3 regions of the Pseudomonas sp. FW215-R2 genome follow, and region 2 is predicted to be linked to each of the others. Evidence: riboswitches for the same ligand, from Rfam matches in the RefSeq annotation. Region 2 holds a riboswitch; each other region holds the start of a gene.
The links. Region 2 has a riboswitch for cobalamin ahead of AC3WRD_RS17900 (TonB-dependent receptor plug domain-containing protein). Riboswitches for the same ligand answer to the same signal wherever they lie in the genome.

Region 1 (10,305 bases), on a different contig from region 2:
TGGACCGTTTCCGCCAATGGGCCGAAATCGCCCGCAGTGGCGGCGCGCAGGTCTGGGTGCAGCTCAACCATCCCGGCCGCCAGACCTTCGCCAATATGGGCCAGCAAGCGCTGGCGCCGTCAGCGGTGGCCCTGGACATGGGTTCGTTCTCGAAACTGTTCGCCGAGCCCAAACCGATGACCGAGGACGACATCGAGGATGTGATTCAACGTTTTGCCAAGAGCGCAGCACTCGCCGAAAAAGCCGGATTCACCGGCATACAGATCCACGCCGCCCACGGTTATCTACTCAGCCAGTTTCTTTCGCCGCTGACCAATCGTCGCACCGATCGCTGGGGTGGTTCGCTGGAAAACCGTGCGCGCCTGCTGCTGTCGGTGATCGAGGCTGTGCGTCAGGCGGTGTCGCCACAGTTTTGCGTGGCAGTGAAGCTCAATTCGGCGGACTTCCAGCGCGGCGGTTTCGACACGGACGACGCCCGTCAGGTGATCGAATGGCTCAACGAACAGCCGATCGACCTGCTGGAACTGTCCGGCGGCAGCTACGAAGCGCCGGCGATGCAAGGCGAAGCCCGCGACGGGCGCACCCTGGCCCGTGAGGCATTCTTTCTGGAGATGGCCAGCGAACTGGCCAGCGTGGCGCGCATGCCGGTGATGGTCACCGGTGGCATCCGCCGCCTGCCAGTCGTCGAACAAGTGCTCGACAGCGGCCTCGCCATGGCCGGCATCGCCACGGCGATGGCCATTGAGCCGAACCTGGTCAAACACTGGCGCGAAGGCCGCCACAGTCAGCCGCAACTGCCACCGATCCGCTGGAAACGCAAACCGCTGGCGGCGCTGGCGAACATGGCCGTGGTGCGCTTCCAGATGGTGCGCCTGAGCCGGGGTCGCAAGCCGCATCCGGAAGTGTCGGCACTCTGGGCGCTGATTCGCGACCGCTTGTACCTCAGTCGCCGCACCCGGCAGTACCGCCAGGCGATGGATGTATAAGCGCTAGCGCCCGGCAAACCGCAGACGAGACAGCTGGCGCAAATCCCCTTCGACGTAATAGTCGTTGGTCCAGCTGTCATCCGCCGCCAGCGGCTGCACCTGCTTCAGCGCCAGTTTTTTCGCGAAATAGCGGAAGCGGTAATGCTCGTAGAACCGCAACAGTTCCAGGCCATAACGGTCCGCCAATTCGGTGTCGCCGCGAATGATCAGGAAGTTCTCGTCGTTGCCGTTGCTGGCCGCTGCGCTGAGATTGTGGCTGCCGCTGATGATGGTCGGGTTGTCACTGGTGAAGTCGGTGACGATCGCTTTGGTGTGCACCAGCAGGTTGCCCTTCTGGCCTTTCATGTTCTCTTTCAACCAGCCTTCCAGCCCGGTGTTGAGCAGCGCAGTGGCAGCGAACTCGGCCGTACGGTCGGCGTGGAATCCGGTGATGCGACTCACGGTGTTCTGCAGGCCGTAACGCAGGATGTCGTCGTGGGGCTGTCCGAGCAGTGCGTTGAGAATCGCGTCTGGCAAGGTAAATGCCGTGACGAATAGCACGTCCTTCTTCGCCGCATTGATGATGTCGACGAACGCCCGCAGATCGGCACCGCCACTGCGCGGCGAGAACCCGGCAAACAGCGGTTGCGCCGGGTTCATGGGGTTGTGCTGGGTGATCCAGTCGCGGGTGGCACCGACATCCGCCGGCGTCGCCCAGACCTGCTCGAACGTCTGCAGATAGCTGGCTGCGATGGCCGTGTCGTCCAGCACATGCACCACGTTGGCCTGACGATACACGCCGTTGGCGGTGAAATTGGTGCTGCCGCACAGCACGGCCTGCGGCTGCCGCTCACCACCGGCGATGTGGCTGAGAACGATGAACTTGTCATGGAAAATATCGTGGGTTACCCGGCCGCGCTTGCTGGTGTCCGGTAATTTGGCGAGGCTGGCCTCGTTCATCGTGGTGTCTTCGTCACCGGGCTTGGCGTGATACAGCACCCGCACCTGCACACCGCGATCGAATGCGGCGTTCACCGTGTCGATGATGGCTTGCAGTTGATACTCGTAGATCGCGATGTCCAGTGCCCATTGCCCGTCGACGGCGCGCTCGATAAACCCTTGCAAGCGCCCGAGCAGGCCGTTTTCCAGCCATTGTCGAGCGGCGTCTGGCCAGGCTTCGATAGGCATGTTCTTGTTGGCGCTGATCTGTGCGTCGAGATCGGGAAACTTGCGCTGGAATGCCTGGCTGGCGGCCACGGCGCGGTTAAAGATCACGCTCTGGTTGGCCGGGTGACCGTCATCCGAGGTAATGCTCAGTTCCAGCGACTCCCCCAGCACCGGCGCGTCGGCAGTGCCATAGGCCAAGTGCACGCGGTAGTGCATGGTTGTGCCGGGATAGACCGCGTAATCGGCCCAGCGAAATTTCTGCAGGGGCGCGATGTCACTCGGTGTGGCGTGAAACTGCGGGAAGGTGTGAGCCTTGCCGGGAAAAGTCAGGCTGTTGAACAGGAACTGCCAGGGTTTGTCGCCCTGCTGCTTCTCGATGGCAAACCCCAGCAGGCCTTTGCGGCGGGGTTCGGCGAGGTCCATCGCCAGCAGCACGCCGTTGGTGCCGGCGTAAGCCTTTACGCGAAAATCGTCCTGAGAATTGGCAACCAGTACGCGCATGATTCACTCCTTGTGAGATGGGCTGGTTGCAGCATAGACCTCATATCGACAATAAATCGTCGATATGTCGGTAATCCGCTTCCAGTGCAGTCGCCAACTGTTTGGCCCGGCCCAAGCGGATCGGCCCGCGTTCGATATCGATCAACAGGCCCGGACAGGCCAGCACCGGCAATCCCGAGCATTCTTTCAAGCGCCCATCAGTGAGCACCAACAGACGCTGTTGCTCGGCGGGGAATCGCTTGCGACGCACGGTCAGCCAGTGTTCAGCCTCAGTCAGCGCCGCCAGCAATGGCGTGCCACCGCCCGCGCCCAAATCCTCGAGCCACGCACGCAATCCGCTGGAAGCTTTCAAACCCTGCACCTGCCATTTCGGCGCTGCGCCGCTGGCGGTCAGCAAGGCGAGACGCGCCCGTTGTCGGTAGGCGTCATCGAACAATTGCGCGAGCACACCCTTGGCATCGCTCAACGCTTGATGACGACGGGTCGAGGCCGAGGCGTCGACGATCACCAGCCACAGTTCATGAGGCGTACGGGTGCGTAGTTGAAACAGCAGATCCGAGCGCACTTTCGGCCGGCCATTGAGCAATGTGCCCGGCCAGTTCACCGAGCCACTGCGAGCAGCATGACGTTTGCCTTGCCGGCCATTGTCCAGACGTCCGGCACGGGGTCTGGCATTCGCCCCCGCGTCGGATCGGGGGCGAATGCCTAAGGCTTTTTTGGCCAGACAGGTACTTCGCGACGCGTGCCGGTGGCAAGGGCCGGCGCCGGCATTTCACCCCACTGCCCCTGCCCTTCACTCGGCGCCGTCTGGGTGCCGGACGGCGCTTGCGCCGGTTGCTGCGCATGGGATGGCGACTGTTCGCGGCGGCGATGACGCAGTGCAAATTCAGCCACGGCATCGATGTCCTGCTCGGCGATGCCTTCGGCGCCACGCCACGCCGCATGAGCCCGCGCCGCACGCAGCCAGACCAGATCGGCACGCAGGCCATCGACACCGGCCGCAAAGCAACGCTCGGTAATCTGCGCCAACGCTTCATCATCGAGGGGAATATTCGCCAAGGCATTGCGGGCGTTTTCACAGCGCTCACGCAGGGCTTGTTGCTCGGCTTCCCACTGCCCGCAGAAGGCCTGCGGATCGCTGTCGAAATCCAGTCGCCGGCGAATGATCTGCCCGCGTTCAACCGGTGCCGTTTGACCGCTAAGGGCGACGTTGAGACCAAAGCGATCGAGCAGTTGCGGGCGCAACTCGCCCTCTTCCGGGTTCATCGTGCCAATCAATACAAACTTCGCCGAATGACGATGGGAAATGCCGTCGCGCTCGATCAGGTTGGTGCCGCTGGCGGCCACATCGAGCAGCAGGTCCACCAGATGATCCGGCAACAGGTTCACTTCATCGACATACAGTACGCCGCCGTCAGCCTTGGCCAACACACCGGGAGAAAACTGCGCGCGACCGTCGCTGAGTGCCGCATCCAGATCGAGGGTGCCGACCAGCCGTTCCTCAGTCGCACCCAATGGCAAGGTGACGAACTGACCGCTGGCCAGCAAATCCGCCAGGCCCCGGGCCAGGGTCGACTTGGCCATGCCGCGTGGGCCTTCGATCAGCACACCGCCGATCTTCGGGTCGATGGCGGTCAGGTACAGCGCCAGCTTCAGATCGTCGGCGCCGACCACCGCAGAGAGCGGAAAATGTGGGGTATCGGTCATGTTCAGCTCTCTTCTTCTATATCCAACAACAGGTTTTCCAACGCTTCGCGGTACGCGCCCGGCTCCTGCCACATCCCGCGCTGCTGCGCTTCGAGCATGCGCTCGGTCATGTCGCGCAGCGCGTGGGGATTATGCTCGCGCACGAACTCGCGGGTCGCCGGGTCCAGCAGATAGGCGTCGGCCAGCAACGCGTACTGGTGATCGTCGATCAGTTGGGTGGTGGCATCGAAGGCAAACAGGTTGTCGATGGTTGCCGCCAGTTCGAACGCGCCTTTATAGCCGTGGCGTTTGACGCCGTCGATCCATTTCGGATTCGCCGCCCGGGAACGGATCACCCGGTTCAGCTCTTCTTTCAGGGTGCGGATCTTCGGCAAATCCGGCTGACTGTGATCGCCGTGATAACTGGCCGCCGCTTCGCCGCGCAGGGTTTCGACGGCCGCGAGCATGCCGCCCTGGAACTGGTAGTAGTCGTTGGAATCGAGCAAGTCATGCTCGCGGTTGTCCTGGTTTTGCAGCACGGCCTGCACCTGGCTCAGGCGCTGGACGAATTGCTCGCGGGCGGCGGTGCCTTCATCGGAACCGCCATAGGCGTAGGCGCCCCAGTTCAGGTAGACCTCGGCCAGATCTTCGCGGCTCTGCCACAGGCGACCATCGATGGCGCCCTGCACGCCCGCGCCATAAGCGCCGGGCTTGGCACCGAAGATCCGCCAGCCGGCCTGACGCCGGGCAGCCTCTTCGTCCAGCCCTGACTGCCGCAAGGCCTCACGTTCGGCACGCACTTTGGCGGCCAGCGGATTGAGGTCGTCCGGTTCGTCCAGCTCCGCCACGGCTTGCACGGCAGCGTCGAACAAACGAATCAGATTGGCGAACGCGTCGCGGAAAAATCCAGAGACCCGCAGCGTGACATCGACCCGAGGCCGGTCGAGCAGACTCAGCGGCAGAATCTCGAAATCATCGACGCGCTGACTTCCAGTGGCCCATACCGGACGCACGCCCATCAGCGCCATGGCCTGGGCGATGTCGTCACCGCCGGTGCGCATGGTCGCCGTGCCCCAGACCGACAAACCGAGCTGGCGTAGATGGTCGCCGTGATCCTGCAGGTGTCGTTCGAGAATCAGGGTTGCGGACTGGAAACCGATCCGCCACGCGGTGGTGGTCGGCAGGTTGCGCACGTCCACCGAATAGAAGTTGCGCCCGGTGGGCAATACATCGAGGCGACCACGACTCGGTGCACCGCTTGGGCCGGCCGGGACAAAGCGACCGCTCAGAGCGTCGAGCAGACCGCGCATTTCGGCCGGGCCGCAGGCGTCCAGGCGTGGAGCGATCACTTCGCGCAGGGCACTGACGATCGCCTGCACATCTGACCAGCCAGAAGCGTCCAGTTGCGCCACATCACCCGCCAGTGACTGCTCGATCAATTGCCCCGCGAACAGCTCAAGGCGTTCACGGGTATCCCCCGCCGTGCGCCAGACTTCATCGCTGACCGACAGCAGCTCCATTGGACGCGGGCCAGTCCAAGGCTCAGCAAGCACGCAATCCAGCGGATCGAAACCCAGTTGAAACGCCTTGGCCAATGCCCGCAACAGGCTCGACTGAGCACCTTTGCCATCGCCACGGGGAATCCGCAGCAGCGCCAGCAAGGTGTCGATGCGCAGCCGTCCGCTCGGCGACTCACCGAAAATGTGCAGACCATCGCGGATCTGCGACTCCTTCAGATCACACAGATAAGTGTCCAGACGCGGCAGCCAGATCGCCGCGTCAGCGTCGCTGTCGAGGGCTTCGTCGAGTTGCAGTTCGCGATCGATCTGCGTGTCACGCACCAGTTGCAGAATGTCGCGCTGCAATTCACGGGCGCGGCGCGGATCGAGCAATTGCGCTTCGTAATATTCGTCGGCCAGCAATTCGAGATTGCGCAACGGGCCGTAAGTTTCGGCGCGGGTCAGCGGCGGCATCAAATGGTCGATGATCACGGCCTGGGTGCGACGCTTGGCCTGGGCGCCCTCGCCCGGGTCGTTGACGATGAACGGATAGATATTCGGCAGCGGCCCGAGCAATGCGTCCGGCCAGCAGTTCTCCGACAAGCCCACGCCTTTGCCCGGCAGCCATTCAAGGTTGCCATGCTTGCCGACGTGGATCACGCCGTGAGCGCCGTAGGTCTGGCGCAGCCAGAAATAGAACGCGAGGTAAGCGTGTGGCGGCACCAGATCGGGGTCGTGATACACCGCGCTCGGATCGACCTGATAACCCCGCGCCGGTTGAATGCCGACGAAAGTCAGGCCAAAACGCAGGCCGGCGATCATCATCCGCCCGTCACGGCACATCGGATCGTTTTGCGGCGACCCCCAACGTTCCAGCACCGCCGCGCGATTGGCTTCGGGCAATGCGTTGAACATCATCAGGTAGTCGTTCATCGCCAGGCTTTGCTGGCACGGGCGCTGATCCAGAGTATCGAGATCGTTGCTGACGCCGCCGAGCAGTTGCCGGATCAGTTCGGTGCCGCTATCAGGCAATTCGGCAGGTAGCGGATAACCTTCGGCTTGCAATGCCCGCAGGATATTCAGCGCAGCGGCCGGCGTGTCGAGGCCGACGCCGTTGCCGATGCGCCCGTCACGGGTCGGGTAGTTGGCGAGGATTAGCGCGATACGTTTTTCAGCGTTCGGCACCCGCGCCAGATCGACCCAGTGGCGCGCCAGTTCGGCCACAAAATCCATGCGTTCAGGCTGCGCCCGATAACACACGACATCGGACTGACTGCGCTCGCTGCGCCACGCCAGATCCTTGAAGCTGATCGGTCGGCTGATGATCCGGCCGTCCAGCTCCGGCAAGGCGATGTGCATCGCCAGATCCCGAGGGCCGAGGCCCTGCTCGCTGTCACGCCAACCTGGCTCGTTGTCTTGGGCGCAGATCGCCTGGATCACCGGAATGTTGCGACGGAACGGCCGCAGATGTGGCGCTTCCGGGCTGGACTGGGCGAAACCGGTGGTGTTCAAAATCACCCCAGCCTCGACCTCATCCAGCCAGTCCTCGACCACCGACAGGCAACCGGGCTCTTTCAAACTGGCAACGGCGATCGGCAGCGGATTGAGTCCGGCAGCCTGCAACCGTTGGCAGAACACGTCGATAAACGCCGTGTTGGCCGCTTGCAAATGCGAGCGATAAAACAACACCGCCGCGACCGGTTGACCGGGCAGCCAATCGGTTTGCCAGTCGCTCAGTGCGGCGGTGTTTTTGTTTGGGTGGTAAATCGCCGTGCGCGGCAGCGTTTGCGGCTCGCCCCACACGTAATCCCGCGCCAGCCAGCGATTGGCCAGACAGCGGAAGAAATCCAGCGCATTGCCCATGCCGCCCTGACGCAGGAACTGCCAGAGCCGATCACGATCCTCGGCGCCCACGGTGCTCAAGTCGCTGAGCTCCGGGTCGGGACGGTCATCGCCCGGCACCAGAATCACCTGCACGCCACGCTCGGACAACTCGACCAGCCGCTCGACGCCATAACGCCAATAAGCGATGCCGCCATGCAGCGAAATCAGAATGACCTTGGCGTGGCGCAGCACTTCGTCAACGTAGAGGTCGACCGACGCATGGTTCTGCACCTGCATCGGGTTGGCCAGCCGCACGCTCGGGTAATCTTCGGGCAGCTGCTGCGCGGCTTCGGCGAGCAGTGCGAGGCTGGAGTCGCCGCTGCACAGGATCACCAGCTCGGCGGGGGTTTGTCCAAGGTCGGCAATGTTGTCATCCGACACGAAACCGCCGGGCTGGGTCCTGAGCAGGTGCATGGCTTAAACGCTGAGCGCGGCGCGCAATTGCGCTTCGAGCTTGGCCGCGTCCAGTTCCTGGCCGATCAACACCAGACGCGTCACACGTGCCTCATCGGCGCCCCATTGACGGTCGAAATGCTTGTCGAAACGCGTGCCCACGCCCTGGATCAGCAGGCGCATCGGCTTGTTCGGGATCGCCGCGAAGCCTTTGACCCGCAGGATACCGTGCTGAACCACCAGTTGCGTCAGCGCATCGAGCAACAGGCTTTCGTCGGCTTGCGGCAGTTCGATGGAGATTGAATCGAAAGCATCGTGATCGTGGTCGTCATGATCGTCATCGCCTTCACCGTGGTGGTGATCGTGATGGCTGTGGCGGCTGTCGATGTGCTCTTCGGAACCGGCACCCAGACCAATCAGCACGTCCAGCGGCAGACGGCCGTTGCTGGCTTCGATGATTTTCACCGCTGGCGGCAGCTCTTCGGCGACTTCCAGGCGTACGCGCGCCAAATCTTCAGGGCTGGTCTGGTCGGCCTTGTTGAGGATTACCAGGTCGGCGCTGGCCAGTTGGTCGGCGAACAGTTCGTGCAGCGGCGATTCGTGATCCAGGTTCGGGTCGAGTTTGCGCTGGGCATCGACCTGATCCGGGAACGCGGCGAAGGTGCCGGCGGCCACGGCCGGGCTGTCGACCACGGTGATCACCGCGTCAACGGTGCAGGCGCTGCGGATTTCCGGCCACTGGAAGGCTTGCACCAGCGGTTTTGGCAGAGCCAGGCCCGAAGTTTCGATGAGGATGTGGTCGAGGTCACCGCGACGGGCCACCAGTTCGCGCATCACCGGGAAGAACTCTTCCTGAACCGTGCAGCACAGGCAGCCGTTGGCCAGTTCGTAGACGCGGCCGGTGGCTTCTTCTTCGGTGCAGCCGATGGTGCACTGCTTGAGGATTTCACCGTCGATGCCCAGCTCGCCAAACTCGTTGACGATCACCGCGATACGGCGGCCCTGAGCGTTGTCGAGCATGTGCCGCAGCAAGGTGGTTTTGCCCGAGCCGAGGAAGCCGGTGACGATGGTGACGGGGAGTTTGGCCAGTGTTTTCATCGGATGCCCTTTGGCAAGGTGGCGGGCATACGGGACGAGACCGGCAACACGGGTGCGTGCCTGGAGAGTTCGCCACCGGATCACCCCGCCCGGTTGAAAGTGAGAATCTGTGACGAGGCAGGTCTCCTGGCTGACGGTGTTCGGGCCTTGGCCCGGTATTCGCTGCGCCTTCCCGCTGGCTCTGGATTGAGCTGGCAGTGGCGTGGCAGCGAACAGCACCGTTCACAGTTGCGGGGGCAGCCGCGGCTTGGACCGCGTTCCCTTCTTAGCTTCGGCGTGGGCCGAAGAACCTCGAAAGCGCAAGGCTACGCATGGGTTCGTGATGGGTCAATGGGCGTTGTTTTTTGGTTTTGGGATTTGTGAGCATATCCGTTGCTGCGGTAACGGCTTCCTAGGGTTCCGCCCTTACGGCGGGTCACTTTTTCCAAACGCCGAAAAAGTAACCAAAAAGGCTGGACCCCAGCGTACGGCACTTCGCTGAGGCTCAGTGTTCCCTCGCTACGGTGTCCATCAGGGGGCATCGCCTACGGTTTGCTTCGCTGCACCTCCTCTCGATGTATGCGGCTTCGCCGCACGGCGCTGCGCGCCTACCCCCTGATGAACACCTCCGCTCGGCCTGCCGAAGGGGCAAAAAATCAAAAGCCACATCAAGAGCCACATCTAGAGCCCCTCACCCTAGCCCTCTCCCAGAGGGAGAGGGGACTGACCGAGTTGTTTGGCAGAGCTACGCCGACGTGCAATACCGCGTTGAACTCAGGCTTTGAAAAGCACACCAATCGGCTCCCTCTCCTCGGGGAGAGGGCTGGGGTGAGGGGTAAACCCACCACAAAACCAAAGCCGAACACCCGCCCCTCACTACTCAACACGATGAGCGTTAGCTCGAGTACCGCTTTTGATCGCAGGGCCCGTCGGCAGGCTGAGTGGAGGGATTGATTCGGGGTGGGAGCGCAGCGACCGTTTGGCGAAGCCAAACACATCGAGAGGAGGTGCAGCGAAGCAAACCGTAGGCGATGCCCCCGGATCAATCCCGGAGCGAAGGAACCCCGAGCCTCAGCGAGGGGCCGTACGTCAGGGTAGAGACCTTTTGGTTACTTTTGGGGCGTTTGCCAAAA
Region 2 (10,305 bases):
GTAGTCCTGATTGAAGCCCGCCACGAATGACCAGAACAGCAACTTGGCGTAGGCCGCGTACCCTTCCGCATGTTGGCAAAAAATATCGTTGAAGATTTGCTTCAAACATTTCGGATCGTCGTCCGGAACGATCACCGGAAACAGGTCGCCCCTGATAACACCGGAAAGGAACAAGAGGTACAAGAGCCCCGCCAGTATCCCGCCGATGAATGAAGGCAGTATCAAAGCGAACCATGACTTGGCGAGGTTTTCGATTTCCGGATCGGTCAGTATCGACAGTCGTCTGTGAAACCCTACGTAGCCCCCGACATTCCCGGCGATACAAACGATAAAGGGCACTTTGTAGTCGGGCAGACTGTAAGTGACGGCAATCGCCAGCAACAACAGGGCTATGAAAATCCAGAATATTCGCTTCCAGATGATGTTGAGGTCGTCCTGACGATTCATGATCAGCTCCCTGATCCTGGCCATGTGTTGGTCTTCATGACGATAGACGAATCCTGTCGCACGCATGAAAGATCAAACCGGAAAATGCCTCGAAGGTCCGCTTCTGAAGCAACACGCACCCTCGCGGCATTTCGGATGCCACCGCTCAGCCCAACCGCATCGACACTTCAATGTCATCGGCAAACGGCACGCTGAGGTAACCGTTCTCTGGCGAGCGCACATGGGCCAGGTATTCCGGGCAGTAATTGGTGTTGTCGGCCACCACCAGTGCGCCGGGGCGCAGGTGTTTTTCAACCAGATTCAACACATCGCCATACAACGCCTTGGCGCCATCGAGCAGCAACAGATCGACCGTTTCCGGCAGGTCGCTCGCCAAGGTCACCAGTGCATCACCTTCGCGGATTTCAATCAGATCACTGACGCCACCCTCAACGAAGTGATGCCGCGCCAGTTCGATTTTCGACGGTTCGAATTCGCTGCCGATCAGCACACCGCCGCCGTTGTCCCGCAGCGCCGCTGCCAGGTGCAGGGTCGACAGGCCGAACGAGGTGCCGAACTCAACAATGGCTTTGGCCTGGGTGCTACGGGCCAGCATGTACAGCAGTTTGCCGGTGTCGCGGGAGACAGGCAGCCACAGGTCTTTGAGCATGCCGTACAGCTCGCGGTACTCGGTTTTGCTGTGCATCAGGCGCTCGCGTTCTTCGTTTGACACGGTGTTCAGGAGCGGACTGGTGGCGGCGCTGGCCTGGGTGTAGAGGCGTTCGATCAGAGTTGCCAGGGGTTCAGTGGTCAAGGTTGTCATGGTGGTTTTCCGTCAGTCGAGGGCTAAAATGCGAATGATTCGTCGCGTTTAAATGATGCGAGCGAATGGCCCGATTCGCTATTCGCATTCCCTTTTCACGCCTGAGATGACCATGACCGACCGCCAGACTGCCCGTATTTCCTCACGCAAACAGCCGCAACAGGCCCGCTCCGCCGAGTTGGTTTCCGCGATTCTGCAGGCGGCTATTCAGGTTTTGGCCAAGGAAGGCGCGGCCCGATTCACCACGGCGCGGGTTGCGGAGAAGGCTGGCGTGAGCGTGGGCTCGCTGTATCAGTACTTTCCGAACAAGGCGGCGATTCTGTTTCGGTTGCAGAGTGATGAGTGGTTGCAAACCACGGAGATGCTGCAGCGGATTCTGCAAAATCGGGAAGCATCGCCACTGGATCGTCTGCGCACGCTGGTGCATGCGTTTATCCGTTCGGAGTGTGAGGAGGCGCAGATGCGCGGTGCGTTGAGTGACGCGGCGCCGCTTTATCGTGATGCGCCCGAGGCCCATGAAGTACGGGCGGCGGGCAAGCGAACCTTTGAGGCGTTCATGGTTGAATTGCTGCCCGAGGCGAGCGAATCCACTCGTACGCTGGCCTGCGATCTGATCCTGGCCACACTCAGTTCGGTGGGGAAGGATTTCTCACTCAGCCCGCGTACTGACGACGAAATCACCGCGCGTGCGGAGGCGATGGCCGACATGTTTCGTGCTTATGTGGTTTCGCTCGATGCCAGGTAAAGCTGTCGATACGCCGTCACCAATTGTTCCTGGTTGAACGCCAGATTGCGGCCGCTGGGATTCGGCAGAACCCACACTGCCGCACCGCCAAACGGGGTGTTTTGCAGCCCCCATTCAATCGACTTTTTCCCGGACAACCCGGCATAGGCAGCCTTGCCGAGAAACGCCACGAAGCGCGGCGAATACCGGGCGATCTTGCGTTCGAAATTCGCAGCGGCGGCGGTGAATTCGTCCGCCGATAACTGATCCGCCCGGGCCGTCGCCCGCTCGACCACCGCAGTCAACCCGCAGTGAAATTGCAGGATCGAGCAATCGTTTTCCGGGCTCACTTCTTGCGGTGTGAACCCGGCCAGGTGCAGCGTGCGCCAGAAGCGATTGCTTCGTCCGGCGAAGTGATGCCCCTGCTCCGCCGCCAGCAAGCCGGGATTGATCCCGCAGAACACTACGGACAGGCCTTCGGTCAGGATGTCTTCAAGCATCAACTTTTCCCCTTTATTGCAGATACTCCAATCTGTACGACTGCGTGTTTTGATATTGACCGTTCAAAACAGTCATACCCCATTCCTTCAAGCTACAAGCCCTTGCGCAAAAACCTACAAATACGTCAGAAAGTGCTGGCTTGTGGGCCAATTCCTTAGGCTTTATCTTTCCCCCGGTCCCTGCTCATCGACAGAATGAAAAGCACATTCAAGATTGATGGGCAGGCCTTGATCAAAACAAAGAAGGCGCGATTGACGGCACCGTCATCGCTCCCTAACCTACCCACATCCCGCCCAAGGCAGTAAGCCGTCCTAACCATCCAGGACGTGCCAAACCCTTGGGCGTTTTTGTTTTCAGGAAGAACGTATGCCCACAGCGGTTCTGGTTGACGGCGCCTACTTCATCAAGCGATTTCGAAGGATAGAACCTCACAACGCATTCAATGCCGAACGCGCTGCCGATCTGGTACACCGATGGGCAACAGCTCACCTGATGTCCAGAGCCTTCTCTGGTCAAAGTGGCCTGCCTTCAGGGCCGCAGCAACGTCCCAGAAAAGAGCTTTATAGAATATTTTTCTACGACTGCCCTCCATTGGACACAAAGCAGCACAACCCCATAACGAAAAAATTCGTGGACTTCTCCAAATCCAAAGAAGCGGTTTTTCGTAGAGAGCTACATATTCGGTTGCGAAGCAAACGCAAACTGGCCCTGCGGCTGGGACATCTATCGAAAGATGTGAAATGGACAATCAAACCCTCAAGAATCGCCGAACTGCTCAAAGGCAAAATTCAGATATCCGACCTGACAGAAACCGACGTCAGCATAGACACCCGACAAAAGGGGGTTGATATGAGAATCGGCGTCGATGTCGCATCACTTTCGTTCAAGCAACAAGTCGATCAGATCGTCCTCATTGCGGGTGATGCAGACTTTGTACCGGCGGCGAAGATGGCTCGCCGCGAAGGCGTTGATTTCATACTTGATCCGATGTGGCAGAACATTCCTGATGGGTTGATGGAGCACATCGATGGATTGCGCTCCACATGCCCGAAGCCGAAGCTTCGACCCGCATCCAATGACCACAGTATCGATCTGGGTTCAAACCCATGATCCGCCCGGCAACTGGCCCACGGAATAACCTCAAAACTGTAACTGTTAACCGCGCAGATCATGAGTGAAATTATGGCCATTTCCCGCCCTCATGAAGTGAGCGAAAACCTTGGAACTGACCATCACCACCCTCCTCGTCACCTTCGCCGGCGTGTTCCTGATCTGCTTCATGAAGGGGGCGTTCGGCGGTGGTTTTGCGATTGTCGGGATTCCGTTGCTGTCGTTGGTGATGGACCCGATCACGGCTGGCGGGCTGTTGGCGCCGCTGTTTGTCGCCATGGACTTGTTCAGTCTGCGCTACTGGAAGCCCTCAACCTGGTCGAAACCGGATCTGCGCCTGCTGGTACCAGGACTGGTCGTCGGCATCGGCCTGGGTTATCTGCTTTTTCGGGTGCTGGATCACCGAGCGATCGCCATCGTAATGGCGGTGGTCACCCTGCTGTTTGTCGGTTTGTGGTTCAAGGCGGGTGGAGAAGTCCGCGTGAAGCCGCGCTCATCGCCCAAAGCGCTGGCCGCCGGCCTTACATCGGGCATCACGACCATGGTCGCGCATTCCGGCGGGCCGCCGCTGGCAATCTATCTGTTGCCGCTAGGCCTGAGCAAACAGATGTATGCCGGAACGACCAGCCTGTTTTTCACGGTCGGCAATCTGCTTAAAGCCGTACCTTGGCTGCTGCTGGCCAAACCCAGCGGCAACGTCCTGACGCTGATGTTCGTCAGCCTGCTCGCCGTACCCAGCGGGGTCTGGCTGGGCTGGCGGCTGCACGCCAGACTGGATCAGCGCCAGATGTACCGCGCCTGTTATGGCTTGCTGGTAGTCACGGCGCTGAAACTGTTGTGGGATGGTGTCGAGGGATACATGGCCTGAGTGAATTCTCAGGTCAGATCCGGTTTACTTGAACACCGGCACGGCAGCCGACCCGTCCGACTGTTTGAGATACTCACGCAACCGCCCACCGATTTCCGCAATCTTCGCCTCCCCCTCTCGCAAGGCTTGCGGGTTGGTGTGCACGGAGTAGTTTCCCAGCGCCAGGTCATAGGGATGTGGTTGCGCCGAGCCGATCACGAACACCGTGCCTTCGCGCATAGCCTTTAGCGTCACGGCGCCGTTGCCAGGTTCGAAGACCGCCATTTCACCCGCGCTGACCAGATCCGGCGCCGCCAACAGTCCACGGCTGACACTCAGCCATAACGACTCGTGACCTTCGGGTGGGGTGTACGTCCAGGATTCCCCGGCACCCAGCGTGACCAACAAGTAATTCATTCCCGCAGGCGCTCTAACCGGGCTCTGGACACCTTGGTGCAAGCCGAGAATCACCCGCGCCGGCCCCACTTCAGGCATCGCGCCGGACTCAAGGTATTGGCTGTCGACACTGGCGTTTTCCAGCTCTGGAGGCAGCGCCACCCACAGTTGAAAGCCCTGAACCCGCTCCGAAGTACCCACCGACATTTCCTTGCCGTGCCAGACGCCGCCGCCCGCTCGCATCCACTCCACGCCGCTGTAATCAATCATGCCCTTGCCCGACTCGGCGTCCTCGAAACGCAAGTTGCCTTCGGTAATCACCGTGACGGTGGCGATCCCCGAATGCGGATGCATCGGCATGCCGTGAATGAACGAAGCCTCGCCTTCAAACAGATCGAGGAACACAAACGGCTTGATCAGATGCCCCAGATCCGAAGGGCTCATCAGTCGCACGATCGCGCCATGCCCACTGCCGCTGGTGCGATAACGGATTGCTCGGAGGGTATGGGTTTCACGGGTGTAGCCAGAAAGTTGTTGCTGAACGGTCATGATGATTACTCGGTTCTGTCGCGGGGTGCGGCCAACAAAAAAATGCTGAAGCGCGGTGAAGGAGCCTGTCCTTCACCGCGCTCGGGTATCAACCGCGACGAGCGTCGAGGCTGAAGCGGCCGGCACCGAAGGCCACGACCTGCAACAGGCCACCGGCCATGGCGATGTTCTTGAAGAAGTGGATGAACTGGTTCTGGTCAGCCAGTGCACTGTGGAAGGCCAGTGCGGTGAACACGCTGAACGCAGCCAGCACAGCGGCGACGGTGCGGGTGCGGTATCCGGCGATCAGCGCCAGGCCACCACCGACTTCAACGATGATCGCCACTGCCAGTGCAACTTGTGGAAGCGGCAGGCCCACCGAGCCGATGTAACCGATCATCATGGCCGGAGCGGCCAGTTTGGAAAAACCGGAGAGAATGAAAATCACGCTGAGCAATACGCGGCCAATCAAGGCAGCCGAAGCTTGTTTGGTGTCGGAAGCGTTCTGTTCAGAAGCCTGTGTTTGAGCGATGTTTGCAGAAGTAGCCATGGGAGTATTTCCTTCAATGGGGTCCGGTTCGACTTGAACCGTCCGGATGAAGAAATGTTGCGCCTCGGCAGCTCATCTGAATAGCCGACTAATTTAGATCATTACGTTCGATAAAATAGGTAAGCTGCATATTCCACGGTAATGCGCCCATGGCGACTCAAGGACACAGGCATGATCTCCGATCCAGGCACACCGACACTCGATCAACTGCGCGTATTCCTGACTGTCGTCGAAGTCGGCAGTTTTGCAGCCGCTGCGCGCAAGCTTCACCGGGCGACGTCGGTGATCAGCTACTCGATCGCCAACCTTGAGATGCAATTGGGCGTCACCTTGTTCGATCGTGAAACCACCCGCAAGCCGCAACTGACCGACGCCGGCCGCACCGTGCTGGCCGAGGCCCGGACCATCGCCAACGGCGTGCACGGCTTGCGCGCCAAGGTCAAAGGCCTGCTGCAGGGGCTGGAGGCCGAAGTGCACGTGGTGCTCGACGTGATGTTGCCCGCCGAGCGCGTGGTGGATGCGCTGAAATCCTTTCGGGAAGAATTCCCCACCGTCGCCTTGCACCTGCACATGGAAGCACTCGGCGCAGTGACTGAACGGGTGATCAATCGCGGCGCGGTGGTCGGCGTCAGCGGGCCCATGAACGACGGCATCAACGGCATCGAAAGAATCGGCATCGGCAGCGTCGAGCTGATTCCGGTGGCAGCGCCAAATCATCCGCTGGCTTCGGGCGAAGCCAACGTTCCCGGTGCCGGACGTGAGCATACGCAACTGGTGCTGTCCGATCGCTCACGCCTGACCAAAGACAGGGAGTTCGCCGTGCTGAGCAACCGCACCTGGCGCCTGGCGGACCTGGGTGCCAAACACATGTTGCTGCGCGAGGGCATCGGCTGGGGGAATATGCCGAAGCCGATGATTCAGGAGGATCTGGACAGCGGCCGACTGGTACAGCTGGATTTGTCGGAGTACACCAGCGGGCAATACACCTTCGATGCGATCTACCGTACCGATGTGCCACCGGGCCCGGCGGCGCGGTGGTTGATCGAGCGGTTTGTACAACAAGGCAAGGCGCACGTGACGGCTGTCTGAAGCGCCCGCGAAACCAATTGATATTTCACTGAAAAAAGAGCACGACATGGAGTTATCTTTGATCAAAGAAATGTTCGAGTATTCGGCTTACGCCATTCTCGGAATTCTGGGTCTGTTTATTTGTTTTTGCGGGTTGTTCGTTTGGCAAAGCCGTTTATTGCCAAGCCGGCTGAATGACATTGGTTGGAAAAGAGTTGATTACGCCTGGATCATCGCGGGCTCGATGGGCCTCATATTTCAATTTATCCAGGTTGGCCTGGACTCAAAGCTTTCAAACCTGAGAGTGGAAGAAACCTTTGGTCAGCTTTCTGCCCAGTCCCTGAATATCGCAGCAGACGAGTTAAGCGATGCCAGAATCTGCTTGCCAATTTCAGTGAAAAAAGACGACGTACTGGAGCGCGAATCAGCCCAGCAGCTCGCTAGCGCCTGTGATCTGTTTCAAAAAATTCGTCCTGTAAACCGCGTGGACACTAAAGTAGACAGAAACGTTTTCATGAATTACGACAGCGTTTTTCCAGAGGCTGAAAGATTTTCCGATCCGCTGATCGTTGAACAAGTGAAGCGCTTCAAACGGGCCTACGCCGATTACGAGGAACAGGCTCAGGCATTACACAAAACGCAATACGCTGCCTACGTCTACGAACGGTACCTGAAACTCCTTCAATTAATGGCAACACCTCTTCTGGTGGTCGCGGTTGCCCTCAGATTGGCCAAGGTGAAGGGTGAAATTCGATTAAAAACCCACCCTATGGAAAATAAACCGGACAACTCCATCTCCCCGCAAGCGCTGGCCAATGCGGTAAAGGGACTGGCAACTTCGGCCCAAGTGGACGACCTGGTCGTCAGGCTCAATAAACTCGAAAGTTCAAACCGGCTCAAACTGAACATTATCTTCATAATGATGTTTGTACTCGGCGCGGGGATTATCTCGGTGTTTATGCTCTCGAACGTTCACTAGAACCAGAACTTCAGTGATTCAATTATCAGGGTTCGCCGCAATCTCGCGCCTGCGTCGCAGGAGCTTTACATCCTTCAACGAAGTTGACGAGCGGTCATCCGAATGTTCAGATGCCGCCCTGTTTCAGGTGTCCCATGCCGCCGTGCATGGGGTGAAACGGGAAACCGGTACGTTCTTTTCGAACAAGTCCGGTGCTGCCCCCGCAACGGTAGGCGCGTGATGCTTTCGACACACCACTGTGGCCAGACGGCCATGGGAAGGTGAAAGCGTCCATACGCGCAAGCCCGGAGACCGGCCTGAAATTCTGTTTGGCAAAATCCTGCGGTGGGCGGGCATGGGCCGGTGTCGGCGTGTGCGCGATGCCTTCTCCTGCATGCTCTTCTGCGAAGATCCTTTCGAGAAGACAATGATTCGACCTTTTAACACTCCGGCTCCATCCCTATTGCTTGGCTGTCTGTTCAGCCCCCTGTTGCTGGCGGACGACGCGCCGCTCGAACTCACTCAGCAAATCGTTTCCGCGCCGTCCGTGGAGTCCACGACCGTGGCCGACATGGCGCAATTCGGCAGCAAGGTCGAGATCGTCACCCGCGAGCAGATCGAACGTGCCGGCCCCAGCGCCGATGTCACCCGCGTCATGCAGATGTTCATTCCCGGCCTGTACGTCGCGCCGAAAAATGGCCCGTTCGACTACGGCACCTATTCCCTGCTGGGCGGGCGCAACGATGACACGCTGATCCTGCTCGACGGCGTGCGCCTGAACAATCGCTTGTATGGCGGCCTGTACCTGGACACCCTGCCGGCCAACGCCATCGAACGCATCGAAGTGCTCAAGGGTGGGCAGAGCCTGCTGTTCGGCACTCAGGCCGTGTCCGGCGTGATCAACATCGTGACTCGCAGCCCGCAGAGCCGCAAAACCTCCGGCGAAGTGAACATGGGCGTGGATACCTTCGGTGGCACCACCGAGGATGCGCGGGTCGAGAACATCTTCACCAACGGTTTCGGCGACCTGGGCTTGCTGGCCTACGTCAGTCATAACGTCTCGGACGGCTATCAGCCGTTTCGCAATCGCGACATCAAGAACGACAGCGAAAAGAAGCGCGCCTACGAAGTCACCACCTTCGGCGGCAAGGCGATTCAGTCCTTTGGCGACGATGCGCGGATGGAATTGTTCTACCAATACGCCGACGCCAACCTCGACTTCGCCCGGCCGGTCGACAACCACAAGACCACCAACGACCGCGTCCAGCAGATCGCCACGGCGACCTTCGAACAGAACATCAACGAGCGCCTGAGCTACTTCGTCAAAGGCCACATCAACGACTGGGACACCCGCTACACGCGCATCAACAACACCGCCAATGGCGGCACCAGAACCATCAACCACAACGACTACTGGGGCTTCACCGACTGGGGCGTGCAGGCCGAAGGCAAAGCCGAATTGCCCGGCGGCCATGTGCTGGTGTTCGGTATGGACAACCAGTGGTTCAAGGGCCAGGACGATGTGCTGATCATCGACAATGACAAGGCTGAAGCCCACGCGCTGTACACCCAGTTGCGCCCGCAGATCGACGCTCTGCCCGACTGGCACCCGAGCATCGGCATTCGTCACGAAGCCATGAGCGGCGGCGACAGCGCCACGGTCGGCATGCTCACTTCGCTGTATGACCTCAATGAACACTGGGCACTGCGCGGCCAGTACGGCACTGCCTACAAACTGCCGAACGCCGAGCAGTTGTTCGTCAACGAACCGGGCGACGAGTTGGGCAACCGCAACCTGAAACCGGAGAAAAGTCGCAACGCCGAACTCGGCCTCGACTACAAAGGCTTGCTGCTCGATCGCGAATTCAGCGCCAGCGTCACCCTGTTCAAACGCAAGATCGACGACTTGATCACCCTCGACGATATCCAGTGGGTCAACGGCCAGGGACAGATCCAGATGCGCGGTTTCGAGGCGGACGCGAAACTGGCGCTCAACGATCAATGGAGCCTGCAAGCGGACATGACCCGCAACCTCACCGAGTCCCGAGCGGGAGTGACGATCAACGACGTACCGAGCTTCTTCGCCCGATCGCGCGTCGGTTACGAGTCGGTTGACCGGATGTGGGGCGCCGGGGGTGCGATCCGCTATATCCGCGATGTCATCAGCTCGAAACAGGTCGAGTACGGCCATTACTCCGTGGTGGACGCCGACGCTTATCGCTACCTGGACGGCGCTCACCAGCACCGATTGAGCCTGCTGGTGGAAAACCTGTTCGACCGCGATTACGTCACCAGCCGCTCGAACAACGTCGACAACCTCGGACGGCCGTTCACCTCCGAAGTGCGCTACACGTACCGTTTCTGATGGCTGAAA
Region 3 (10,305 bases), on a different contig from region 2:
GGTTTCGCGCAGGACCCGGGCCAGCTCCAGCGGTTCTTCGATCAGCGCCCATTCGGCGGGACGGCGCGCGCGGTGATGAGCGACGCGTTCATTCATCTCGCCATCCAGCGGCTGACTGGTGGCGATGTACGTCACGGCCAGCGCGCTGTCAGTGGCGAGTTTTTCAGCCAGGCGACTTTTGCCGGAGCGGGCGCCGCCGAGGATCAGTTGGAGCATGGGGACATTCCACAGAGTTCACGTAACAGCCCGGTATCCAGATGCTTCTCCACCAGATCCGCCAGCCGCTCGATGTCGCGTTCGCGCAGGCCGTGGTAATCCACTTCCTGCACATCGTTCAGACCGGCCCAGCGCAACAGCGCGGTACTGGCTGCGGGAGATTCGAACAGGCCGTGCAGGTAAGTGCCGAAAATCTGCCCGTCGAGACTTTGCGCGCCGTCGCAACGGCCGTCGTCCAGATGCACAGCGGCGTTTTCCAGCGCAGCTCCCGTGGTCACGCCGGCATGAATTTCATAACCGCTGACCTCGGCATCTTCCAGCGCCAGACGCCCGCGCACATTGCGCAATTGCTTCTCGGCTTCGAGCTGCGTTTCAAACGCCAGCAGCCCCAGACCGGCGCTGGAGCCCGGCGCGCCTTCCAGGCCCAGCGGATCATGGACCCGCTCGCCGAGCATTTGCAGACCGCCGCAGATTCCCAGCAGCTTGCCGCCGTAACGCAGATGTCGGCTGATGGCGGATTCCCAGCCATTGGTGCGCAGATACGCCAGGTCGCTGCGCACGCTTTTCGAGCCCGGCAGGATGATCAGATCGGCCGGCGGAATCGCTTGCCCCGGGCCGATGAATTGCAGATCCACCTGAGGATGCAGTCGCAGAGGATCGAAATCGGTGTGGTTGCTGATGCGCGGCAGCACCGGCACCACCACTTTCAAGACTTGCTCGGCCTTGTCGGTCTGGCGCTGATCGATGCCGTCCTCGGCCTCCAGATGCAGGTCCATCACGTACGGCAGCACGCCCACCACTGGTTTGCCGGTGCGCTGCTCCAGCCAGTCGAGGCCCGGTTGCAGCAAGGCGATGTCACCGCGAAAACGGTTGATGATGAAGCCTTTGACTCGCGCCTGCTCACTCGGCGACAGCAGCTCCAGCGTGCCGACCAGATGGGCAAACACGCCGCCACGGTTGATGTCGGCAATCAACAAAACCGGGCAATCCACCGCTTCGGCGAAACCCATGTTGGCGATGTCGCCGGCGCGCAGGTTGATCTCTGCCGGCGAGCCCGCGCCTTCGACCATCACCAACGGATAAGCAGTGCTCAAGCGTTCATGGGAAGCGAGAACCGCCTGCATGGCGATGGCTTTGTAGTCGTGATAGGCGACAGCGTTCATGCTGGTGACCGCGCGACCGTGGATGATGACCTGGGCGCCGGTGTCGCTGTTGGGCTTGAGCAGCACCGGGTTCATGTCGGTGTGCGGCTCAAGGTGAGCCGCTTGCGCCTGCACCGCTTGTGCCCGGCCGATCTCGCCGCCGTCAGCAGTCACCGCGCTGTTGAGCGCCATGTTCTGCGGTTTGAATGGCACCACGGCAACGCCCTGGCGGGTTGCCCAGCGGCACAGCGCCGTCACCAGCGTGCTTTTGCCGGCGTCGGAGGTGGTGCCCTGCACCATTAATGTGGTCATGCTGGTTGGTTTTCCATAGAGCGGTCCAGGGCAAAGGCTTGCAGGGCTTGCTCAAGGCGCACTTCATCGGCGGCGTTGGCGGGCAGGCCGAAACGCAGGCTGCTGTTGTGCGCGAAGAGGCGCAGGAGAATGCCGCGGCGGGCCATGAACTCGTGCAGCGCGGCGGCGTGTTCGGTGATCAGCCACTGAAACAGCGCGCAACCACCCTGAGGCTTGAAGCCGTAGCGTTCGAGCAGCGCAGCCAGCCGTTCACTGACCTCGTCACTGCGGATCCGCTGGCGGGTATGACCTTCGGTGTCTTGCAGGCAGGCTTGACCCAACACGCGGGTCGGCCCGCTGACGGCCCAGGGTCCGACCTGCTCGGCCAGCAACCTGAGCAGTTTGCGCTCGGCCAGCACGAACCCCAGCCGCACACCGGCCAGGCCGAAAAACTTGCCGAACGAACGCAACACGATCAGTCCGACCTGATGCGCATGCGGAGCCAGGCTCAACTGCGGCGTGTTGTCCATGAACGCTTCGTCGACCACCAGCCAGCCACCGCGCTGGGCCAGCCGCGCATGCCAGTCGAGCAAGCGCGCCGGGGTCAGGCTCAGGCCCGTGGGATTGTTCGGATTGACCACCACCAGCACGTCGAGGCTGTCGAGGAAAAAATCGACTTCCTGCTCCAGCACTTCGCGCACGATGTAACCACTGCGCCGCCAGGCTTCGGCATGTTCGGCATAACACGGCGACAACACACCGACCTTGCCAGCCCGACGCAAACGCGGCAGCAACTGAATGGCCATCTGCGAACCGGCCACCGGCAACACTTGCGCGGCACCGTAGTAGTCGCACGCCGCCTGCTCCAGACCGTCATCGGTTTCCGGCAAACGCGCCCAGGCCCGCAGCGGAATGTCCGGAACCGGAAACGGCCATGGCGCGAGGCCAGTGGACAGGTCGAGCCAGTCTTCTTCCGCGATGCCGTATTCGAGCGCCGCCCTGCGCAGCCGGCCACCGTGCTCAAGCATAGAATTCAGCCCCCACGCAGAGAATCAGCAGCCATAACCATACCCCGCGCTGGACCAATTGCCAGCCGCGATCGATGGAATCGGCGTCGGCTGGCGTGCCTTCGCCCAGTTGCGGACGCTCGTGCAGCTCGCCGTGATAGATCGCCGGCCCGCCCAACTCGACGCCCAGCGCACCCGCGCCGGCGGCCATCACTGGACCTGCGTTCGGGCTGTCCCATTTCGGCGCCTGGGTGCGCCAGCATTTCAGCGCCAGTCGGGTCTTGCCCAGCAGCGCGTAGGTCAACGCCACCAGCCGCGCAGGAATGTAGTTGAGGACGTCGTCGATCTTCGCCGCCGCCCAGCCGAAACGCTCGAAGCGTTCGTTGCGATAGCCCCACATCGCGTCGAGCGTATTGCTCAGACGATAGAGCACCACGCCCGGCGCACCGGCCACGGCAAACCAGAACAGTGCGGCGAACACGGCATCGCTGCCGTTCTCCAGCACCGACTCGGTGGCTGCACGGGCGACAGCGGTGCTGTCCAGCTCACTGGTCTGACGGCTGACCAGATAACCCACGCGTTTGCGCGCTTCTTCCAGATCATCGCTGCGCAGGGCCTTGGCCACCGGCTCGACGTGCTCGCCGAGACTGCGCATGCCGAGGGCGCAATACAGCGCGAGAATCTCGACCACCCAGCCCACATACGGCGCCCAGGACAATGCCGTGGCCAGCAGGGTCAGCGGCAGCACCGCGATCACCCACGCGGTGACGCCATGGCTGCGCCAGCCGCGACCACCGCTATTGAAACGTTGCTCGATGCGCCCGGCGAAATTGCCGAACGCCACCAGCGGATGCCAGCGTTTCGGTTCACCCAGCAGCGCATCCAGCGCGACCGCGGCGACACTCAACAACGCCACACTCATTGACTCACTCCCCAGAAATTTTCATACAGCAGCTCATTGAGCGGACGCGCCTGCGCCCACCCTTCGAGTACCAGCATCGGCGCCGGATAGAATTCCTTGACCGGTCCCAGACACAGAACCGCCAGCGGCTTGGCCCCGGCCGGCAGTTTCAGCAGATCGGCCAGCGCCTGCGGTTCGAACAGCGACACCCAGCCCATGCCCAGGCCTTCGGCGCGCGCCGCCAGCCAAAGGTTCTGGATCGCGCAGGACAATGAGGCCATGTCCATTTCCGGCAGCGTGCGACGGCCGAAAATGTGTCGCTCGCGATCGTCCATCAAGGCTGCGACCAACACTTCCGCACAGTCGTTGATGCCCTCGACCTTGAGTTTCATGAACTCGTCACTGCGCTCGCCGAGGGCCTCGGCGGTGCGTACACGTTCTTCTTCAACAAGGTTCTGGATCTGGCCACGCAGCGCGCGGTCGCTGATACGGATGAAGCGCCACGGCTGCATCAGACCGACGCTCGGCGCCTGATGTGCGGCTTCAAGCAATCGGCGCAGCAATTCAGGCTCGACCGTGCCGCCGCTGAAGTGGCGCATGTCGCGGCGTTCGGCGATGGCGCGATAGACCGCTTCGCGCTCGGTTTCAGTGAATGCGTTGTCGGTCATGGCACCAACAGCGCGGCAATCGCCGACGGATTCGACGGAAAGTAAAAATGCACGTACGAGGCAGTCATCCGCCCTTCCCGATACACCGCTTCGGCACCGCGCCCGCCATTGGGGCTGTGGCCACGGGCAATCGGCGTCAGTTCGGTGGTGGTCAGGGAATGGTGATAAGTGTGGCCGCGCAGCAAGCCTTCCGGCAGTTCGACCGATTGCAGAGCCAGCGCAGCCAGTCGTTTTTGCATCACCGCATCACCCTTGAGCAAACCGACCAGTTCGGCGCGGGTGCCTTCGACATCGGTCAACGAGTCGAGCAAATACAGCATGCCGCCGCACTCGGCGAGCAGCGGTTTGCCGGCGGCGTGATGCGCACGGATCGCACGGAGCATGTCGGCGTTTTGCGACAAGGCCACGTGGTGCAGTTCCGGATAACCGCCGGGCAGGTACAAGCTGTCGGCATCAGGCAATTGCGTATCGCGGATCGGCGAGAAGAAACTCAGCTCCGCGCCCATCGCCCGCAACAGATCGAGACTGGCGCCATAGGTGAAGGCAAACGCCTCGTCACGGGCGACGGCAATCCGCACGCCGTCGAGCAGCCTTTCGGTCTTCACGCTTTCCGGTGCGGCGAATTCGACAGCCGGTGGCAGCGCTACCTCGCAAGTGCTGGCCAGCGCTTCGGCGGCGGCGTCGAGGCGCACATCGAGGTCATTGAGTTCGCTGGCCTGCACCAGACCGAGATGGCGACTTGGCAGTTCGATCCCGGTTTCCCGGGACAACGCGCCGTACCAGCGCAAACCTTCAGTAAGGCTGCCTTCGAGCAACTGCGCATGGCGCACGGTGCCGACGCGGTTGGCCAGCACGCCGGCGAACGGCAAGTCCGGCTGATAGCGCGCCAGACCCAGAGCCAGCGCGCCGAACGTCTGAGCCATGGCCGTGCCATCAATCACGCCGAGCACCGGCACGCCGAAATGCCGCGCCAGGTCGGCGCTCGACGGTGTGCCGTCGAACAAGCCCATCACGCCTTCGATCAGGATCAGATCGGCTTCAGCGGCGGCTTCCCACAACAGACGTCGACTTTCCTGCTCGCCGACCATCCACATGTCCAGTTGATAGACCGGCGCACCGCTGGCGCGCTCGAGGATCATCGGGTCGAGAAAGTCCGGGCCGCATTTGAATACGCGAACCTTGCGCCCCTGATTGCGGTGCAGACGGGCCAGCGCGGCGGTGACGGTGGTCTTGCCCTGGCCGGAGGCCGGCGCGGCGATCAATACCGCCGGGCAGTGACGTGGTTGATTCAAAGTTCGACGCCTTTCTGCGCTTTGATACCGGCCTGGAAGGCGTGTTTGATCATGCCCATTTCGGTGACGGTGTCGCCCATCTCGATCATTTCCGGCTTGGCAGCGCGGCCGGTGACGATCACATGCTGCATCGGCGGACGGGCCTGCAGATCGCTGAGCACCTGATCCAGATCGAGGTAACCGTGCTTGAGAGCGATGTTCAGCTCATCGAGCACCACCAGACCGATCGACGGATCACGCAGCAGTTCGCGGGACACTTCCCATGCAGCTTCGGCAGCGGCGATGTCGCGCTGGCGATCCTGGGTTTCCCAGGTGAAACCTTCGCCCATCACATGAAAGCGTACCTGCTCGGGGAAGCGGCGGAAGAACAGCTCCTCCCCGGTGCTGTTGCGGCCCTTGATGAACTGCACCACGCCGCACTGCATGCCGTGGCCCATGGCGCGGGCGAGCATGCCGAACGCCGAGCTGCTTTTGCCTTTGCCATTGCCGGTCAGCACCAGCACCAGGCCGCATTCGTCTGGCGAATTGGCGATGCGCTCGTCGATCACGGCTTTTTTGCGCTGCATGCGCGCCAGGTGGCGCTCGTCGCGTTCGGGGGAATCAGTCATGGGGGAGCTCTCCGTTGAGGCTGGATAACGGCGGGCAGGCACAAGAATAGACGGCAACAAGCCTGGCATCGCCCACCGTGATGCCGCTGGATGGATCAGGCCGGTCTCCGGGCTCATGAGCGGCCTTGGCCTGGCTGCGCGCCTTCCCGCTTTGCAGCAGTGGCATCGGACGCAGCTTTTACTCATTTACCGTTGCGGGGGCAGCGCCGGGATCGTGATGGTTCTTCGCTTGAAGACAATCCTCACCGGCTTCCCTGTTTCACTCTGTCGACAGCGGTCACAGAGCACCTGAAACAAGCCGCGAAGGTTAGAGGGTTGGGGGTGGAGCGTCAAATGAAGAGGCCCCCTGAAAGCGAATAACTGCCGTCGATCAATTATCTGACGCCAATCTTGTGCCACACTGTCAGCAGTGATATCAAAGAGCCATGCTTTTTGAATGCAGAGAGCACATCACAATAACAAGGGAGAGCACCATGCAAGGCATGATCATCAGCAATCCGCGGCTGGAATTCCTGCGCCCGGTGCTGGAACGCTGGTTTGACTGTATCGACCGCTACAACGCCGTGCGCGGCGACAACGACACGCCGTACTGGCATGACGAAAAGGCCAACCTCGGCCTGTTGTCCGCCGCCGCGTGGATGGCCGAACTCGTCACCCTGCGCGACACCGCCACCCGCAAGCAGAACGAGGAAGGCGAGCGCAATGCCCGCGCCGACCTGTTCCTGGCCGGCGCCGAAGATCGCGCCTACATCCAGGCGACGCAACGCTGGCCACGCGTCAACAGCCTGAATCTGACCCAGGCCCTGACCGATATCACCAGCGACGCCAAGCGCATCAGCTACGCCAGCGATCTCAAGCTCGGCTGCCTGTTCGTCGCCCCACAGAAAGCCCAGCACAGCGCCAGCCCCGAGGAACTGCAGGACATGGTCGACGACCTGCAAAAGGAACACACCTGCGCCGTCGCCTGGTATTTCCCCTATGCCTATCGCAAATTGCGCAGCGAGGCTGGCAACTATCACCCCGGCATTGCCGTGCTGTTCAAGGAGGCGCGCGGCTGAGCGGTTGAACCATCGGGCTTGTGTACTTCTCTATGATTAGGAATGCATTCATAGGGAAGATCAGTAATGCGCAAGCCCCACCTCGTTTTCGTCATCGCACTCGCCGGAGGGCTCACCGCCTGTGGTGAATCCTCCAGCCTGCAAGTCTCGGACGGCACCGGCCCGTCCCCCAAACTGCCCGAACCGAACAAGACCCTGATCCCGACGGTGAACATCGCCCCGGCGATCGGCTGGCCGGCGGGTGCGAAACCAACGCCAGCCGCAGGCACCCAAGTGGCTGCATTCGCCGAAAACCTCGATCACCCGCGCTGGCTCTACGTGCTGCCCAATGGCGATGTGCTGGTGGCGGAAACCAATGCTCCGCCGAAACCGGACGATGGCAACGGGATACGTGGCTGGGTGACGAAGAAAATCATGGGCCGCGCTGGCGCCGGGGTTCCCAGCCCGAATCGCATCACCCTGTTGCGCGACGCTGATCACGATGGCGTGGCCGAAACCCGCACGGTATTTCTACAAAATCTGAATTCTCCGTTCGGTATGACCCTGGTCGGCAACGATCTGTACGTCGCCGACACCGACCGCTTGCTGCGCTTTCACTACGAACCCGGCGTAACCGAGATCAAGAACCAGCCGATCAAGGTCGTGGATCTGCCGGGCGGCCCGCTCAACCATCACTGGACCAAGAACGTCATCGCCAGTAAGGACGGCAGCAAGCTGTACGTCACAGTCGGCTCGAACAGTAACGTCGGCGAAAACGGCCTGGATCAGGAAGAAGGCCGCGCGGCAATCTGGGAAGTGGACCGTGCGACCGGCAATCACCGGATCTTCGCCTCGGGCATTCGCAATCCCAACGGTCTGGCCTGGGAACCCAAAAGCGGCGCGCTGTGGACAGCAGTGAACGAACGGGACGAGATCGGCAGCGACCTGGTGCCGGACTACATCACCTCGGTCAAGGACGGCGGGTTTTATGGCTGGCCATTCAGCTATTACGGCCAGCATGTCGATGTCCGCGTCGAACCACAACAGCCAGAGATGGTGGCCAAGGCCATCGCTCCCGACTACGCCGTCGGCCCGCATACCGCCTCACTGGGGCTGACGTTCGCCGAGGGCAACACGTTGCCAGCACAATTCAAGGAGGGCGCATTCATCGGCCAGCATGGCTCGTGGAATCGCAAGCCGCACAGTGGCTACAAGGTGATCTTCGTCCCGTTTGCCGCAGGCAAACCGAGCGGAACGCCAGTGGACGTGCTGACCGGCTTCCTCGACAAGGACGAGAACGCTTTAGGGCGCCCGGTCGGCGTGGTGATCGACCAACAAGGTGGGTTGCTGGTGGCGGATGATGTGGGGAACAAGGTGTGGCGAGTTTCGGCGGCAAAGTGAGCCAGAAACCTCATGCCCACGATAGCGAGATCCGCACTTCGCTATCGCGGGCATGCCCAACCAAAGACGCCGCGCAATTGATCAGTGGCGAAGAACCGAATGCTTCAGTTTGCGCATCGCTACTTCAAAAAATACACCCACAAGCACCGACATCAATGCAGCCATTTCCTGATCGGGAATCCGCTCGATAAAACTGATAAAACGCGATCCCACTGACCACGCAAATAGAATTCCACCCCAAAGATAAAATACATTGCCCACGGTGCCACCGATGACGTCAAAAACACGCGCTGCCCGCACGGCTTCGGCCCTAGGCATTTCATGGATGTTGAAGTAGATATACGCCAACGTTGTTGCAACCACGCAGAGCACTAGCTTCCAGATAGATTTATGAGCTGAAACCAGTGAATTCAAAGGTGTAACCGCCCAACCGGGAACTTCGGTCGAGGCATCTGCCCAACCCATTTTAAGCAAGCAAAAAACAACTAGAATCAACGCTGGCACTATGGCAAATGTCAGCACTCTGAGCTTCCACTTCCTAAAAATGAACTTCATGATCTTCCTAGAGCAATCAATAGAACTCGTGCGACGCACGAGAGCGAAACTACAAAGCTTTTACTGAACGAAACAGATATGAGCGCTCTCGGCGCAGTCACGACAACAGTCGGCCATGACGGTAATTCGCCACGGAGTTGTGGTTTACAAATCGTCGCATTCTTTACCCCATCGAACGATGGACATAACAGAATGGAAAGAGAGTAGTTTGCTGACTACGGGTTATGCGCCAGATGCTCTGGCTGCAGCACGCGCTTTGCACTCAGGTAGGCCTTCTGCCAATAGGCCTTCGACAAGCTGTCCAGCTTCACAGTGCCACCGGTGGCCGGTGCGTGAACGAAGCGCCCTTCCCCGACGTAAATCCCCGCATGGCTGACCTGAGAGCCGCCATTGGTGGCGAAGAAGATCAGGTCGCCGGTCTGCAAACCCTCCTTGCCGACATTCGGCGCCTGCATGACGATCAACTCGCGTGTCGAGCGCGGCAGGCTGATGCCGGCGGCATCGCGGTAAACGAAACCGATCAGGCCACTGCAATCGAAGCCCGAGTCCGGCGTGTTACCGCCCCAGCGATAAGGCGTGCCCACCAGCCCGAGCGCACGGAACAGCACGTCTTCGGCAGCGGGAGAAAAAGCCTGGGAGGATCCGAACACAATCGGCGCGCGAACCACAGGGGCTGGCGGCGGAGTGCGACTGGCGCAAGCGCTGAGCAGCGCTGCGAAGAACATCAGGGCGAGGCGGGCCGGCATCGTCATAAGCAGAACATCCTGATCTGGCTGCGGCTTTTACTGCCGATTCGACAGAAAACAAAACCGCCTGCGTTGGGACGCAGGCGGTTTGCCATCAATATAGATCAGGATTCTAGCGGCTACGCGGCAAACTTCAAGTAAGACTTTAACTTCACCTTGTAAAGTTTAAGTCTATTGCCCCTGAAGGACCGCTTGTCGCCACGAGCGTGGCGACCAAGGCGTGATTACTTACGAGCGGTAACCACGGTTGGAGCGTTCGCCAAAGCGCGTTTGGCTTCGATGAAGGTCTTGCTCCAGTAGCTGTCACCCAGGCTGTCGATGCGGACACCGCCACTGCGACGACTGCTGGAGTGGATGAACTGGTTGTCGCCCAGGTAGATCCCGGCGTGGCTTACACGACCGCGACGACCATTGGTGGCGAAGAACAGCAGGTCGCCCGGC

Region 1: another riboswitch for cobalamin. It lies ahead of cobW (cobalamin biosynthesis protein CobW); the one in region 2 lies ahead of AC3WRD_RS17900 (TonB-dependent receptor plug domain-containing protein).
Region 3: another riboswitch for cobalamin. It lies ahead of cobO (cob(I)yrinic acid a,c-diamide adenosyltransferase); the one in region 2 lies ahead of AC3WRD_RS17900 (TonB-dependent receptor plug domain-containing protein).

What each region holds. Positions count from the first base shown of each region.
Region 1 covers NZ_JBYTBO010000018.1:15,542-25,846, forward strand. Annotated here, with positions in the region: gene AC3WRD_RS22430 (NADH:flavin oxidoreductase/NADH oxidase family protein) at 1-986, shown strand, start outside; gene AC3WRD_RS22435 (phospholipase D-like domain-containing protein) at 990-2,633, opposite strand; gene AC3WRD_RS22440 (vWA domain-containing protein) at 2,674-3,357, opposite strand; gene AC3WRD_RS22445 (magnesium chelatase ATPase subunit I) at 3,339-4,340, opposite strand; gene cobN (cobaltochelatase subunit CobN) at 4,343-8,116, opposite strand; gene cobW (cobalamin biosynthesis protein CobW) at 8,120-9,193, opposite strand; cobalamin riboswitch at 9,293-9,502, opposite strand.
Region 2 covers NZ_JBYTBO010000012.1:94,855-105,159, reverse strand. Annotated here, with positions in the region: gene AC3WRD_RS17950 (hypothetical protein) at 1-447, opposite strand, end outside; gene AC3WRD_RS17945 (O-methyltransferase) at 593-1,249, opposite strand; gene AC3WRD_RS17940 (TetR/AcrR family transcriptional regulator) at 1,362-1,994, shown strand; gene mug (G/U mismatch-specific DNA glycosylase) at 1,967-2,473, opposite strand; gene AC3WRD_RS17930 (NYN domain-containing protein) at 2,841-3,584, shown strand; gene AC3WRD_RS17925 (sulfite exporter TauE/SafE family protein) at 3,694-4,452, shown strand; gene AC3WRD_RS17920 (pirin family protein) at 4,477-5,376, opposite strand; gene AC3WRD_RS17915 (DoxX family protein) at 5,465-5,905, opposite strand; gene AC3WRD_RS17910 (LysR family transcriptional regulator) at 6,077-6,994, shown strand; gene AC3WRD_RS17905 (hypothetical protein) at 7,041-7,952, shown strand; cobalamin riboswitch at 8,061-8,266, shown strand; gene AC3WRD_RS17900 (TonB-dependent receptor plug domain-containing protein) at 8,359-10,296, shown strand; gene AC3WRD_RS17895 ((2Fe-2S) ferredoxin domain-containing protein) at 10,296-10,305, shown strand, end outside.
Region 3 covers NZ_JBYTBO010000005.1:315,962-326,266, reverse strand. Annotated here, with positions in the region: gene cobU (bifunctional adenosylcobinamide kinase/adenosylcobinamide-phosphate guanylyltransferase) at 1-216, opposite strand, end outside; gene AC3WRD_RS09995 (cobyric acid synthase) at 204-1,670, opposite strand; gene cobD (threonine-phosphate decarboxylase CobD) at 1,667-2,677, opposite strand; gene cbiB (adenosylcobinamide-phosphate synthase CbiB) at 2,670-3,578, opposite strand; gene bluB (5,6-dimethylbenzimidazole synthase) at 3,575-4,225, opposite strand; gene AC3WRD_RS09975 (cobyrinic acid a,c-diamide synthase CobB) at 4,222-5,517, opposite strand; gene cobO (cob(I)yrinic acid a,c-diamide adenosyltransferase) at 5,514-6,125, opposite strand; cobalamin riboswitch at 6,207-6,432, opposite strand; gene AC3WRD_RS09965 (hypothetical protein) at 6,599-7,183, shown strand; gene AC3WRD_RS09960 (PQQ-dependent sugar dehydrogenase) at 7,250-8,563, shown strand; gene AC3WRD_RS09955 (hypothetical protein) at 8,645-9,118, opposite strand; gene AC3WRD_RS09950 (C40 family peptidase) at 9,334-9,870, opposite strand; gene AC3WRD_RS09945 (C40 family peptidase) at 10,089-10,305, opposite strand, start outside.